2 regions of the Peribacillus sp. YIM B13482 genome follow, and region 2 is predicted to be linked to the other one. Evidence: riboswitches for the same ligand, from Rfam matches in the RefSeq annotation. Region 2 holds a riboswitch; the other holds the start of a gene.
The links. A riboswitch is a leader RNA that binds a small molecule or an ion and turns the genes downstream of it on or off. The one in region 2 is predicted to bind thiamine pyrophosphate.

Region 1 (7,920 bases), on a different contig from region 2:
ATGTATATCCAGGAATGGAAGAAGAACTTCTGCAAGTTCTGAAAGAAAATAAAATGGTGGATTCAAAAGGCCGTACCAAAAATGTACTTATACAATCGTTCAGTCAAGAAAGCCTTTTGAAGGTTCATGACATGAATCCAAATTTACCGCTTGTGCAGCTTTTTTCTTATAAGAACCAAGCAACCATTTCTGATGAAGAATTGGAATCCATTAATGAATATGCCATTGGAGTGGGTCCGAACTTCAATAAGGTGGACGGACAATATGTGAAGATGGTTCGAAATCATGACCTTCAATTCCATCCCTATACAGTAAATGAAAGAGCGGACATGAAAAAAGCTCTAGAATGGGGTGCAACGGGGCTGTTTACGAATTATCCCGATGTATTTAACGAGGTTCTTAGAGAGTATAAGCATGAAAAGCACAATGACAATGTGAATTTATAAGGTTACTAAATAGGTGTTTCATAGGTGAGCCCCGGTTTTCCGGGGCTTTTTTTATATGAACCGGATTCAACTTAATGAAGGGCAATTAATCCTTGGGAGAATTAAGTGTTCATAGGCTTAGTAAACTTTGTTGGCGGTTATATCAAGAATACCTTAGGAGGTTGATTATGAAGGCTGTAACTTTTCAAGGTGCAAAAGACATATAGGTAAAACAAGTAGAAGATCCGAAACTTCAGCAAAAGGATGAAGCTTATCAAATCTTTTATGGTCACGAAGATGAATTCATTGATTGGTGCTAAACTCCTAATGGGAAGGTGATTTTAAAAAACAATGCATCGATCTGCATGGGCTTTTTTATTAGGGACACAAATAGATTGAAATTATTGTTATATTATGGATATCGTATAAAAAAGGTGAAAAAAGATGAATGATCATTATGCGCGTGAACTGAAGAATATCAGGATTACACTGATTTTCTTGACTATTATCGTTGCTTTTGTTTCAGGTGGATCCGGGAATGTGACGATTGATCCTATGAATGATGGAGGGTATAATGTGTATCCTCAGGCCAGTTATTCCAATATGGTCGATGGGAAATGGACTTTTTGGCGTGTTGACTGGCAGTACAGATTTAAGCGGAGATGAAACATTCAAAATCTATTATTATGATAGGGAAAAAGATGAGTTGATCTTCAAAAAAGCAAAGATGCTAAGTGATCTTGAATAAGGGTTATTAGTAAGGCAATGAAGTATTATATTATATAATGATAGTAAATAAAAGGAGGGTGTTCAGATGGTATTTAATTCGGCAGCGGAACTTTGTGATGGGATTGAGGTAATGTACCCTTCCTTTCACGTCCAAATGACGATAGAGATCGTCGATAAGAGATTTGGGCCTGTAAGGGCGGAAGCAGAGATTGCCATCAAGCCTGTCAAGTCAAAGGAATATCTAGAAGTATTTGTGGAAGAACTGGAATCGGAGCATATTTTTGCTGATGAAAATGGCAGTATATATGGCAGCTTCGGCATCGATCAAAGCATCCAGATTTATGATGAAGTCCTAACTACCATTCCATTCGAAGAGTTAATCGGAAAAGAAAACTGGAAAGATGTGGTGGGTGTACCCATCACGGAGGATATGCTAAAAGAACAGCTGGAAAAAGCCCTCAATGATTATCAATTCAGTGATTTGAGCGGAAAATATAAATTCAGGAAAAGATGCACGATTACTGAACTCCAATTTTTGAAGTAAAAAAAATGGAGAAGGTAAAAAGCCTTCTCTATTTTCATTATTCTTGGATCATATTAAAGCTGTTTTGGTTAGCATAACAAGCCTTCTTTTCTTCGTATTCGGTCCCATCTATCCATATCAGGTAAACCCTATACACTCCTTATTCTCGTCCTTTAACTAAGAACATCTTCGCATTATGTTTACATCAGATAAAAGTAAGTTCGGCATTGGTTAAAAACATATTCCCATCCAATATCTATTATTAAAAAAATCCACTTTTTTGAATGCGATGGTAAGTATGAATGAAATCGCATCAGACTGTGAAATATGGTTCTATATTTTTCATCATTTGTTAGATATATTGAATGTAAGGCACTAAAAAAGCACAGGAGTTAGCCCCTGTGCGACTAAATTATTTATAAACCTTACTTGGGATTTTTACTGCAGGGCGGCCAAATGCATAAGGAGCTACTTCATATTCCTGGAATACGAGATAGATCCCCCCATTTGTATAATAGAACTGTGAATCCTTATTGACGGGAACATCGCTCTGTTTTTTAACATAAAAACTATCTCTTTTCCTCATGTAGTCAAAAGCATATTTCTGCACCTTCGTATATTTCACTTTGGATGTGAGGATTTCACTGATTTTCACCTGTTTACCGGAAGACACTTTAAAATTATAGGATGTTGTGTATCCCATTCCATGAGCTCCACCGCTATAGGAGTAATCGTCAATAAGAATGCTTAGCTTTTCATCCTGGTTGAATTTCACTTTATACGAAATACTGTAACTATACTGGCAAGTGTATGGGGATTCTTTGCACCATTCCTCATTTTTATCTTTTTCCCTATCCTTTTTTGCTTGCAGATAAAAGGAATAGGCATCCTTGGCATGCTTAGTTAACACCTGATTAATTTTATCCTGAGCTGCTTTACTTTTTAGTCCTGATACTTGCGGATACGACAAGTCACTAATATTTTTATACTTTTTCTTGGTTATCTTCACATTGCTAAATTTTAAATATTTAGTAGATACATAGGCTTTTTTTCCATTGTACCGAATTTCCGACCAGCCGGATTTTGTTTTCGAATAAACGGTTACGGCTTTCCCTTTCTCCAACGATCCTACTTTTTTATAGCTGGTGCCGGGACCACTTCTAACAGATAAAGGGGAATTCTTCGTGTTTACCGTTGCGTTTTCTGTAGTGGCTGCGGAGACAAAGTCGATTTTTATCAGTAAAAAAGAGATGCATGTAAAAGTTAATGCGACAGCAAGGAAAATCTTAGTGAAATTCTTGGATAGCATTCAATTACCACCTTTGTATAATTTTTACATTACCTATTATATAAGTTGGTGGATCAAATAGAAAGTTAATTTTATAATTCAAAAGCTAAAGAGGAGAAAGAAATGAAAATTGGTTTAGTACGGCATTTTAAGGTGGCACATGAATTCCCTACTGGGAAATCTGTGACGGCGGATGATATGAAGCAATGGTTTGTGGACTATGATGCAGCGGATATTATTTATGGAACGACTTTACTTGGCGTGGAGGAATGGCAGGAATGTTATTGCAGTGATATGTCGAGAGCTGTCAAGACAGCGGAACATATTTATCCAGGTACGGTTCATCGGATGGAGGAGCTGCGGGAAATACCTTCTCCCCCTCTCAAAGGGAAGGTGAAGCTGCCGTTCATCCTTTGGGCCATCTGGATTCGCTGCTGCTCGCAGTTCAACAAGGAGACAAGGGCGGAAATTAAGATCGCCGAACGAAGGATCAATAAAGTATTGGATGAAGTTTTTGCAAAGGGGGAAAGGGATGTTCTGATCGTGAGTCATGCCGCCCTAATGGTTTATATGAGGAAAGAGCTGATCCGACGGGGGTTCACCGGTCCAAAATTCAAGATTGCCGGTAATGGAAAGCTGTATGTATTCGAAAGATGATAAGTCAAAAATATAGGGTTTCCCACGATAGAAGGTAAGTCTGGTATATTGAACATTTTGCTTAAGAAAGATGCAGGCCTTTTCCGATTAGTTATTCTTTTTCCGTTGGTTGTGGTTTATTATTGTAATAGTGTAATTTTTACGAATTCAATAATAGGGAAAGAGGTTGGACAATTTGGTGAAGGCAGTTTTTTTTGATTTAGATGATACATTACTATGGGATCAGAAAAGTGTAAAAGAGGCTTTTGTGGCCACATGTGAAGTGGCTAAGGAGAAATATGATTTAAATGTCGACGAGTTTGAAGAAGCGGTTCGGAAGGAAGCGCGTGAGCTTTATTCTTCTTACGATACCTATGAATTTACACAAATGATCGGAATCAACCCATTTGAAGGACTGTGGGGAAATTTTCAGGATGATCATGATGAATTCCGGAAGATGGCCGTGATTGCACCAAATTATCGGAAAGAAGCATGGACGAGAGGCTTGAAGGCATTAGGGATCGATGACCCGGCATTTGGGCTCGAACTGGCAGAACGTTTCCCTGCAGAGAGACGTAAAAAGCCATTTATTTATGAAGAATCATTCCGTGTGTTAGATGAATTAAAAGGGAAGTACAAAATGCTATTGTTGACAAACGGTTCTCCTGAACTCCAAAATACTAAACTTGAAATTACACCTGAACTAGTTCCTTATTTCGATCAAATCGTCATTTCTGGAGCTTTTGGACGAGGTAAACCGGATGCCTCCATTTTTGAGCATGCTTTGGAGATCATGGAACTTGATAAGGATGAAGTATTGATGGTCGGCGATAATTTAATGACGGATATCCTTGGAGCATCACGGGTAGGTATAAAGTCGGTTTGGATAAATCGCCATGATAAGGAACGGAATGAAGTGCTTCCAACCTATGAAATCAAGCATTTAGAGGAGCTTTTCCCAATCCTTGAGAGCCTGGAAAATTAATTGGTGATCCTTCTCCAAGTAACGAATTTGGAGAGAGTGACCTAAAGTATTAGGACTTTCAAATTATATACAGAATGAAAAGGGTGATATATAGTTACCCTGTAATCAATTAAATTATTCAGACTAGGGGTGTCCAATAACAGTTGGGCTGAGAGAGAAGCGCTTATGCTTCTTAACCCTCAGGACCTGATCTGGTTCATACCAGCGTGGGGAAGTTAGAATCTACTAAACAATGACATTTCATTTGGTCATTTCTGTAGTCATACTAACGTTAGCCGGGTCTTAAATATGAGATCCGGTTTTTTCGTGCGAAATGGATTGGATTTTGTCCTTTTTAAATGAACTTAAAAAGGAGAAATGAAATCATGATGAGTAATTCAGTAAATGACATGAACGTTTCAATTATGTCCAGTTTTGCCGGGAGTAAAAAAGTGTATGTTGAGGGATCGAGACCTGATATTAAAGTACCTATGCGTGAAATTAAACTAAGTCCCACTACAGGTGCATTCGGCGAAGAGGAGAATCCGCCTTTGCGGGTTTATGACACAAGCGGTTCATATACGGATTCAGAATATCCCATTGATATTCATAAAGGCCTTGCCCCGATTAGACGCAATTGGGTCTTGGAACGTGAAGACGTTGAAGAGTATGAAGGACGTGAAATAAAACCCGAAGATAATGGGTATAAAAAAGTGGAGTCACAATCCAAAGCTGAAATTTTTCCGGGATTGAAAAGAAAGCCATTGCGTGCAATGAAAGGGAAAAACGTAACCCAGCTTCATTATGCCCGTAAAGGTATCATCACCCCAGAAATGGAGTTCATTTCAATCAGGGAAAATGTTGCCCCTGAGTTTGTAAGAGAAGAGGTAGCTAGCGGTAGGGCGATCATTCCGGCAAATATTAACCATCCTGAAAGTGAGCCAATGATCATCGGACGTAATTTTCATGTGAAAATAAATGCGAATATAGGAAACTCAGCTGTTAGTTCATCGATCGAAGATGAAGTGGAGAAAATGACTTGGGCTACACGTTGGGGAGCCGACAACATAATGGATTTATCCACCGGAAAGAATATTCACACGACCCGGGAATGGATTATCAGGAATTCACCAGTGCCAGTTGGGACGGTTCCAATATATCAAGCATTGGAAAAAGTGAATGGAGTCGCGGAAGATTTAAATTGGGAAGTTTTTCGGGATACATTAATCGAGCAGGCCGAGCAAGGTGTCGATTACTTCACCATACACGCTGGTGTGCTTTTGCGGTACATCCCTTTAACAGCAAAGCGAGTTACGGGAATTGTTTCACGAGGGGGGTCCATCATGGCACAATGGTGCTTGGCCCACCACCAAGAAAGCTTCCTCTATACTCACTTTGAAGAGATTTGTGAAATCATGAAGGCATATGATGTTTCTTTCTCATTAGGTGACGGCCTCCGTCCTGGATCCATTGCAGATGCAAACGATGAGGCGCAATTTGCTGAATTGGAAACACTGGGGGAACTGACGAAGATTGCTTGGAAGCACGATGTTCAAGTCATGGTGGAAGGACCCGGTCACGTACCGATGCATTTGATTAAAGAAAATATGGATAAGCAGCTGGAAGTCTGTCAAGAAGCTCCATTCTATACCTTAGGACCTTTAACAACGGATATAGCTCCTGGATACGATCATATTACTTCTGCGATTGGTGCTGCAATGATTGGATGGTTTGGAACTGCCATGTTATGTTATGTGACACCGAAAGAGCATTTGGGACTTCCGAATAAAGAGGATGTTCGAGTAGGGGTCATTACTTATAAAATTGCAGCCCACGCAGCTGACCTTGCAAAGGGCCATAAGGATGCACAAAAACGGGATGATGCCCTTTCGAAGGCTAGATTCGAATTTCGTTGGAGAGATCAGTTCAATCTTTCTCTCGACCCTGAAAGGGCGGTTGAATATCACGACGAAACTCTTCCGGCTGAAGGTGCCAAAACAGCCCATTTCTGTTCAATGTGCGGACCTAAATTCTGCAGTATGAGAATCTCCCAGGACATCCGTGATTTGGCAAAAGAAAAGGGCCTGGGTTTTGAGTCGGTAATCGATGAAGGGCTTAAAGAAAAAGCGAATGAATTTAGGAAAACGGACGGAGAAATCTATCAATGATTCGGACGAAAGGGAGAATTCGATGAATCGGGTAATCCAGATAAAAGTTGAAATGAAACAGTTGGAAACTCAATTGGAACAGCTAAAAAGAGAGCTGAACATTTTTCGGGAGAATTGTAATCATGAATTTGTAAAAAATGATTATAGTCAACAATGTACAAAGTGCTACTTAATCGAAAGTCTGCAATGGTAGTGATTCCTTAATCGTCCTTTCGTTATCGGAATTAATCCCTTAATCATGTGGGGCATTCAATCATAAAGTCAACATGATTAAGGGGATATTTCATTACAAACTTGTTTTATTAATATGAAGAGGGGGAGGGACCAGCCATCCTTTTTCCTTATTTAATCTTAGGAAATGAGCACCCAATGCTGCTTTTTTTGCATTGAATTGTGCGAACATCACTGCGATATCTTCGCGGATGCATTGACCCATGATCTGGCTGCAAGCAACTAATCCTGCATTAATATCGATTGATACTGAAGCAGAGATTTCAGGATCTTGAAGACGTGCCCCAACGGGAATATCCTCTAAATTAGCTTTAGGCCTTTCAGGTGGTGATGGAGGCAGTCCTACGTTATTTTCTTTTAATAATAATTCAATTTGGTCATTTTCCTGTTTCCCTTGATTTATTACTTCTACAAGTAATTTATGCAGGTCCTTGTCACCAGTGTGATTGAGCATTGTTTGATGACATGCAATTAACCCTTTTGTTGTTAGAAATGCCCATGTACCAAATACCTCTCCGTAATGCATAGGCTCTTCTTTTGGGTTTCCGCTTAAAATTCCCATAACCATCCTCCTTGAACTATTTTACGCATTTAAGTTACCCTGTACTAATCCTGAATCCATGAGTTAATGTTTGGAAATGTTAGAGGGTAATTTAGCCTTTTATTCCTTGTAGCCATTCTTGATAACATTCATCACAGAGCATTTCATTTCTATCCGTGTCAGTAACTTGAAATGTTACGACATGGATTTTTTTTTCTTCCGTGTCATCAGTACAATAGAAGCATTTATGAGTCATTTGAAATCCTCCCATACATATAAAGTGTTTATAGTTTAGAACATCAGGCTTTTTTTATACAGACAACATGATGTAGGGCGGAAGAGTTTAAATTGAATAATCCTGTTGGTTTTTAACATACTAAGCTTGTTCACATCATTGATGAAACGAGGAGGGAAA
Region 2 (7,920 bases):
GCCCTTTCTTATATGATGTGGGGAGTCGTGCCAATTTACTGGAAGTTCCTTCAGGGAGTCGGAGCTACAGAAATCTTGGCTCAGAGGGTATTATGGTCTTTCGTCTTCATGCTGGTTTTATTGATGTTCATGAAAAAACGACAAGCGTTTCTTGATTATGTCAAAAACATATTGGGAAATCCCAAACTCTTTGCGGCGTTACTAACGGCCTCACTGCTCGTTACAGCTAATTGGGGAGTGTTCATCTGGGCCGTTAACTCAGGACGGATCCTTGACACGAGCCTTGGATATTATATCAATCCGCTAGTCAGTGTACTATTGGGAGTGATAGTTTTAAAAGAAAAATTGAGCGGGGCACAGATCATGTCGTTCCTGCTTGCAGGAATCGGGGTCTTGATCCTAGGCATTCATTTCGGTACGATCCCGTGGGTCTCTCTTGTTTTGGCCATGACCTTTGGATTATACGGCCTGGCAAAAAAAATGATCAAAGCCGAATCGGCGATCGGGCTGACGCTCGAAACGATGATGGTAACGCCTCTTGCCCTGGGTTACCTGATATACTTGATGAACCAATCAGAAATGCAATTCTTTACAGCAGGAAGCACAAGCTTGCTGTTGGTGGGCGGTGGGATTGTTACGGCCTTGCCTCTTTTATATTTTGCAAAGGGGGCGGAGAAGATCCCGTTATCGATGCTTGGGATTTTTCAGTATATCGCTCCGACCTTATCCTTACTGATCGGGGTATTCGTCTATCACGAAAGTTTTACAAAAGCGCATCTTTTAGCCTTTTTGTTCATATGGTCAGCCTTGGCTGTTTATACACTATCCATTACGAAATGGGGTCAGGCAAGTGCACGCAGGTTTAAAGGCAAAGGGAACATCGGTGCGTGAATAAGAAAAAATGCTTGGTGGTTCCATCCCCAAGCATTTTTTTTGCCTATATTTAAAGAAACCGGTTTTACGGCAGGAGAATTGCTTGAGTCATGAAAGATAAATCCTCGGACCTATTTCAGAAACAATCAAATCAGATAGGCTGACAAGACCGTGAACGGGCTTTGCACGGGAGATAGTTGGTTGGAATTGTCTATAGTAGGAACTATCCAGGCTAATGATATGCTTTGTCAGGAATGCTGAGATGGCGGCATTCGGCTTTCTATTGCTATTTAGTTCATCGATGATACCCTGTGCATTGGTAATCCCGATCCCGTGGCCATAAAAGAGGTCTTCTCCTAATAATATTGCATTCTCACCTTGCCATTCAGGTGTTTCCTCATCGTGATCAGGGTTTTTGAAGTAAAGGCAATCCCCTGGTAAATAATCCGTTCCTTGATGAACATGAAGAGCCATATTCTTCGGAGGGCGCCAGTCATATAGAAATAGGCTTGAAAAAAGATAGTCGAAATTCCTAGGGCCGATTAAATCCAAAATGGCCTTTAAAAAAGTGACGACTATCGCTGTACCGCATTCGAAAGCGTAAAGCGTTCCATTCAAGAAAATGTCCAGGAGTGCAACATGAGGGGCAATCCCTGGCTGAAGGGTAAAAGTGCCATCCTTTGAAAGGCGCCAATATTGTTTATTGGATGCCGATTCCTCAAGTGTGGAAAATTCTGCATCACTTTTATCCAACGCAAAAGCTGCCTCGATGACTCGGTGCCTCAGTTGTATATCGAAATTAAGGTATCCAAAGCTCCGATATTCAAAAATGTTAGAATCTTCCGCTAGCAATTGGAGAATTTCAAGCGATTTAGCAGATGCTATACCTGGTTGGATGTGACTGACATCTAATAATTTGTGATTAATCTTTATCATGATCATATCCACCTTTTGCTTTTGAAATTAAGGGCTTATAAAACCAGTACACAAAAAATGTCCACAGGTTATGCTCATTATATGAATACCTGCAAGGAAATGACTCTTTGAACGTGTCAGGCACGTAAACGAGAATGATTGGAATGGCATGATGTTTTGCTAGATATCCTTTAACGCAAGGGAAACCTTTCCAATTAATGAGAAGAAGCAAATTAGTATTCCTTTTTCCCCATGAATTGATATAATGGGAGAGAAAAGTTCATATGTGCGAGAAATGTAGGGGGGCCAGTACTGCTGGCTGAGATTGCGTCCTTTAGATGCTGACTCTTTGAACCTGATCTGGATGATGCCAGCGGAGGGAACATATTATTACTGACTTTCTGTTTTGTATGTTAAGCGTCCGAATTCATCTTCGGGCGTTTTTTGTTTTTTTACCGGTATTGGAATGGACCCTGGCGCCTCATTATGGTTTCGGCATATGGATCTTATATGATGTGTAGGAGGATAATAGTTTGAATAAATTCTTACCACTGTTAACTTCGTTGTTCCTTTTGGCTGGATGTGGGGCAGGCGGAACTAATGAAAAAGAAGAATCATCTAAAAAAGAAGGCAATAAAGAATTAAAAAAGGTATCGGTCGTGCTTGATTGGACACCGAATACAAACCATACAGGATTGTATGTAGCCAAGGAAAAAGGGTATTTCAAAGAACAAGGTCTGGATGTGGAAATTATCATGCCAGGCGAAGCTGGAGCTGATAAACTTGTGGCTTCAGGGAAATCTGAATTTGGCGTGAGCTACCAGGAGGGCATTACGCAGGCCCGCGTGCAAGGCGTTCCGATTGTTTCGCTAGCTGCTGTCATCCAGCATAATACCTCTGGATTCGCTTCACCTGCGGCAAAAAACATTAAAACTCCCAAGGATTTTGAAGGGAAAACGTATGGTGGCTGGGGGTCTCCAGTTGAAAAGGCCATTATTGATTCACTTATGAAAAAAGAAAATGCCGATGTAAATAAAGTGGATATAGTGAATACAGGGGACACAGATTTTTTCACTTCGGTTAAAAGGGATATAGATTTCGCCTGGATTTATTATGGGTGGACAGGTATCGAGGCTGAGTTGCGGAATGAAAAGCTTAATATGGTTTACTTAACCGAATACTCTGATAAGCTTGATTACTATACGCCTGTTTTGACAACAAATGAAAAGATGATTAAAGAGGATCCTGAGACTGTTAAAGCATTCGTTCATGCAGCTTCGAAAGGGTACCAGTTTGCAATTAAGAATCCTGATGATGCAGCGGACATATTAATTAAGTCTGCACCTGATCTAGATCCAAAACTAGTGAAGAAAAGCCAGGAGTGGCTTGCAGATAAGTATCAGGATGATGCTCCGCGTTGGGGTGAACAAAAGCTTGAAATCTGGAAGAATTATAGTGATTGGATGAAGGAAAATAAGCTTCTTGAAGGTGATTTCAATCCTGAAAAGGCATTTACCAATGAATTTTTACCAAAATAGGAGGAAATACAATGGCCAATTCATTAATTAGTATACAAATCATTCCTAAAGGGGAAAATGTCATCCCCATGGTCGATGAAGCAATCAAGATCATTGATGAATCAGGTGTCAAGTATGAGGTTCACCCGCTAGAAACAACAATGGAGGGTGAGCTATCCGAGCTTTTTGCCGTGATAGAAAAAATGAATGTAAGAATGATTGAATTAGGCTCGCCGAATGTCATTTCCCAAGTGAAGATACTATATCAGCCAAGCGGGATTACGATGGATACGTTAACGGAGAAATATCGGGCATGATCAAAAGGGGAATTTGGAAGAAGGGGGCTCCCTTCTTTCTTTTATTATGTTTGCTGATAGTATGGGAATCAATGACAGTCTTATTAAAGGTTGAAAAATGGCTGCTTCCCGCTCCATCAGCCATTTTCATTGAAGGAATTGAGTCGTCCCGTAATCTTTTTGGACACCTTATATCAACAACTGAGCTTGCGTTATCGGGTTTTCTTATTGGAAGCTGTATCGGTTTATTGATTGCTGCAATCTTACACCTGTTTCCAGGTGTGAAGGACGCGGTTTATCCTCTGCTCATACTCTCGCAAAATATACCAATCATAGTTTTGGCACCGCTTTTAGTGATCTGGTTTGGCTTTGGCATGCTGCCTAAGTTAATTGTGATTTCACTCGTATGTTTTTTTCCGGTTGCGGTTGCTTCATTGGACGGTTTTCGCCAGACACCTTACGAACTTAAGCATTATTTCAAGATGATGGGAGCGGGGAAAAACCAGTTATTTTGGAAGCTGGAACTTCCCCACTCGATCCCGTTCATTTTCTCAGGCCTAAAAATTTCGGCCACCTATAGTATAATGGGTGCGGTTATTTCGGAATGGCTTGGGGCTAAATCGGGGATTGGTGTTTATATGACGCTCGCTTCCTCCGCGTTTCGGACAGATCGGGTGTTTGTTGCCATTTTCATCATTATGGGAATGAGCCTTCTCTTTTTTGGAATCATCACATTCCTGGAGAAATATTTAGTTTCATGGAAGAGAAAGGAGGGTGAAAGGGATGATGCTGGAAATTAAAGATGTCTCCTTTTCTTTCGATGGTAAACAGAATATTTTAGAGAATATGAATTTCCATGTAGATGATGGGGAATTTGTCACAATCCTAGGACCATCTGGCAGCGGTAAAAGTACGTTGTTCCACTTGATAGGCGGTATTCTGAAGCCGGATCAGGGCATCATTTCGTTGGATGGTAAAAAGATAAATGGCTTTAAGGGCCATATAAGCTATATGCCGCAGCAGCCATCCCTTTTACCTTGGAGAACGGTGTTGGATAATGTTTTGCTTGGAAGTGAGCTTGCTGGGATAAGAGACAAAGAAATGGCAAAAGCCCTTTTGTTGAAAGCTGGATTAGAAGAGTATGTGAAGGCATATCCGCATGAACTATCTGGGGGCATGAAGCAAAGGGCCGCTTTCATTCGAAGCATCTTAAGTCGACAGGACTTGATGTGCCTGGACGAACCCTTTTCTGCTCTGGATGAACTGACAAGATTGGAAATGCAAAAATGGCTGTTGTCTGTTTGGGAACAAAATCGGAGATCTGTGCTTTTTGTTACCCACAGCATAGATGAAGCGGTTTTCCTTTCAGATAGAATTTATGTGTTATCAGCAAAACCGGCTGCTGTCATCAAAGAAGTGAAAGTTCCATTTCCAAGGCCAAGAAGTGAGGAACAATTTCTAAGTGATGAATTTTTAAATTTGAAGAGAGAGTTATATGCCGCACTAAAGCCAACCCTTTCTTAAGTCAGGAGGAAATTGAAAATGAAGATCATCGACAGCCATATCCATTTGGATAGGTATGATGAAAGTGAACAGAAGCAGATTCTCTCTGATATGGAAAAGGTGCATTTGGAATCATTGGTGACAGTTTCCATGAATTTAACCTCTTCCATAAACAATGACCAGCTTTCACTCAAAGATTCACGAATTAAGCCTGCCTTCGGCTTTCATCCCGAGCAGCCCCTCCCGAGTAAAGAGGAAGTGAACGAATTATTGTATTGGATGCGGGAACATCGTCATAATATGGTTGCTGTAGGTGAGATCGGACTCCCGTATTACTTAAGGCAGGAAAATCCCAATATGGATACGTCAGGTTATGTAGAGATACTGGAAAGGTTGCTGGCTTTTGCTAAAGAGGTTGAAAAGCCGGTTATCCTTCATGCCGTCTATGGCGATGCCCCCATCGTTTGCGACCTTTTGGATAAGCATCAAATCACAAAGGCACACTTTCATTGGTTTAAAGGTGATATCAGGACAGTCGAAAGAATGGCCGAAAAGGGGTACCGCATTTCGATTACACCTGATGTTTGTTATGAGAGGGAAATACAGGAATTGGTTTTTGCATACCCACTTAAGCTGATGATGATTGAAACGGATGGCCCATGGCCGTTTGAAGGGGTTTTCAAAGGGAAATGGACGCACCCGGGCATGATGCATGAAAGTGTTCGTCAAATTGCTTCGATTAAAGGATTGCCAATTGAGGATGTCTATGAAATCCTTTATCAAAATACGAAAGATTTTTACCATATATAAAAGGTACCGGACATATCCGGTACCTTTATTAGTTAGTTCAAAGAAAGGTCCTTTTCACCTTTTCCCAAAAGGAATTATCCTTAAGCTTAACGGTCTTGATGACTTTACCGCTTAACCGGACCTTGACCTTTTCAACATGATTGATGCTTAATGCTTCATTGTCCATTCCGATGATCGGGTAGCTTGGCCCGTTTTGTTCAAGGTGGACGGTCAACGTCCTATTGCCGCTTAGGATGAATGAAGAACCTAGGGTCCGATAGGAATTATTATTGATGGATGCGAGCTCGCTCACTTGAAAACAAGGGAGAAGCGGATCCACAACGGCCCCGTTTACCGATTTATTATAGGCGGTGCTTCCGGTCGGGGTCGCAATGATGATTCCGTCGCCGCGAAAAGTTTCAAAATGGAGTTGATCAATGAAAATATCCATGATGAACGTTTTGGTTATGGAAGTCCGGATACTGAGTTCATTGAGGGCATAAAAGGAGGGCTGATCGTCCAACTGGATATCGATGGTTGGATATTTACGCACCTCGATTTGCTCTCTTGTCATGGCATCGATCATTTTATCCGTGTCTTCCAAGTGGAAATCGCAATACATATTCAAGTTACCTGTGGTGGAAATGCCTGCATATAAACAATCATCCCTGAACCCGGTTTTACGGGCTGCCTGCAGGAATGTGCCGTCATCACCTATGCTTACGATGATGTTGGCCTTTGTGAAATCTTGGATGACTTCATATGAATGCTGTTTCGCTAAGTCCGATAAGTATTCGATCTTGTTAAGTATTTCTGTATTCGGTGCATGGAAAAAATAAATATTCCTGCGAGTGTTCATCATGTTCCCCCCTAGTATGATTGGTGATGAAAGGGCTTTCTTTTTCCTGTTCAGGTAAATGCAGATCGTGCAAAATGCACCAATGCATTTCCAATTAGAGGATTATTTGCTACAATTTTATATGTCTAGTTTATCATGGAATGAAACATTAATGTATGCAGTTCGTATGATAAGAAGGATACATATATTTAAGGGGGAAAACAGATGAATGGAAAACGTTGGGCGGCACTTGGAATTGCAGCCGTTTTATTTTTTGTCTCTATTGCTGTAGGGACGGCTACAACTCTATTTACAGCGGATACGGAAAATATCATTGATGAATTATTTGCTTCTGAAAGTGCATTTAACGAGGAAGTCATAGAAGGCGATGATTTTTCTAATGTTATTGCAGTATTCGATGTAGAGGGAACGATTCAAGATACAGGAGAAGCTTCATTACTAAGTTCAGCAACATATAATCACCGTGCCTTCATGGATAAGCTGAAGATGGCAGAGGAAAATGATGATATCAAAGGAATCATACTAAGGGTGAATTCTCCTGGCGGCGGTGTCGTAGAAAGTGCTGAGATCTATGATAAGATCCTTGATATTAAAAAAGTGAAAAAACCTGTCTATGTTTCAATGGGATCAATGGCGGCTTCCGGAGGATATTATATTTCTGCGCCAGCCGATAAGATTTACGCCAGCCCAGAAACGATGACGGGTTCACTAGGTGTCATCATGCATGGGTATAATTACGAGAAGCTGGCCAAGAAGTATGGCGTTGAGTTCGAAACCATCAAAAGCGGACCACACAAAGATATTATGAGCCCAACTCGGGAAATGACTGGAGAAGAACGTGAAATACTGCAAAATATGATTAATAATTCTTATGATCAATTTGTAAAAGTCATTGCCGACGGACGAGGTATGACAGAGAATGAAGTACGCAAAATTGCTGATGGCCGCATTTATGATGGGCGTCAGGCTAAAGAAAACCATTTAATAGATGATTTCGGCCATTTGGATGATGTAATTGCCGCGATGAAAACTGATATCGGTAAAAAAGATGCTCAAGTTATCCGCTATACCGATGAGGCAGGTTTCGGTTCATTATTCAGTATGGGAGCGCAAAAAATGTTGGGGAATGATGTGGAAACGGCCGTCTTGACAAAAATCCTTTCCTCTT

Region 1: it holds a riboswitch for thiamine pyrophosphate, as region 2 does, so the genes downstream of both, thiC (phosphomethylpyrimidine synthase ThiC) here and ACFX4L_RS02450 (ABC transporter substrate-binding protein) in region 2, are expected to answer to the same signal.

What each region holds. Positions count from the first base shown of each region.
Region 1 covers NZ_JBHZPF010000021.1:50,857-58,776, reverse strand. The annotation lists gene ACFX4L_RS12270 (glycerophosphodiester phosphodiesterase) at 1-446, shown strand, start outside; gene ACFX4L_RS12265 (hypothetical protein) at 870-1,091, shown strand; gene ACFX4L_RS12260 (hypothetical protein) at 1,240-1,698, shown strand; gene ACFX4L_RS12255 (PdaC/SigV domain-containing protein) at 2,090-2,986, opposite strand; gene ACFX4L_RS12250 (histidine phosphatase family protein) at 3,089-3,622, shown strand; gene ACFX4L_RS12245 (HAD family hydrolase) at 3,798-4,586, shown strand; TPP riboswitch at 4,702-4,816, shown strand; gene thiC (phosphomethylpyrimidine synthase ThiC) at 4,952-6,733, shown strand; gene ACFX4L_RS12235 (DUF3231 family protein) at 7,020-7,526, opposite strand; gene ACFX4L_RS12230 (hypothetical protein) at 7,618-7,761, opposite strand.
Region 2 covers NZ_JBHZPF010000002.1:181,243-189,162, reverse strand. The annotation lists gene rarD (EamA family transporter RarD) at 1-891, shown strand, start outside; gene ACFX4L_RS02455 (protein-glutamine gamma-glutamyltransferase) at 982-1,809, opposite strand; TPP riboswitch at 2,078-2,187, shown strand; gene ACFX4L_RS02450 (ABC transporter substrate-binding protein) at 2,322-3,326, shown strand; gene ACFX4L_RS02445 (thiamine-binding protein) at 3,338-3,622, shown strand; gene ACFX4L_RS02440 (ABC transporter permease) at 3,619-4,401, shown strand; gene ACFX4L_RS02435 (ABC transporter ATP-binding protein) at 4,385-5,125, shown strand; gene ACFX4L_RS02430 (TatD family hydrolase) at 5,144-5,914, shown strand; gene ACFX4L_RS02425 (NAD kinase) at 5,952-6,752, opposite strand; gene sppA (signal peptide peptidase SppA) at 6,957-7,920, shown strand, end outside.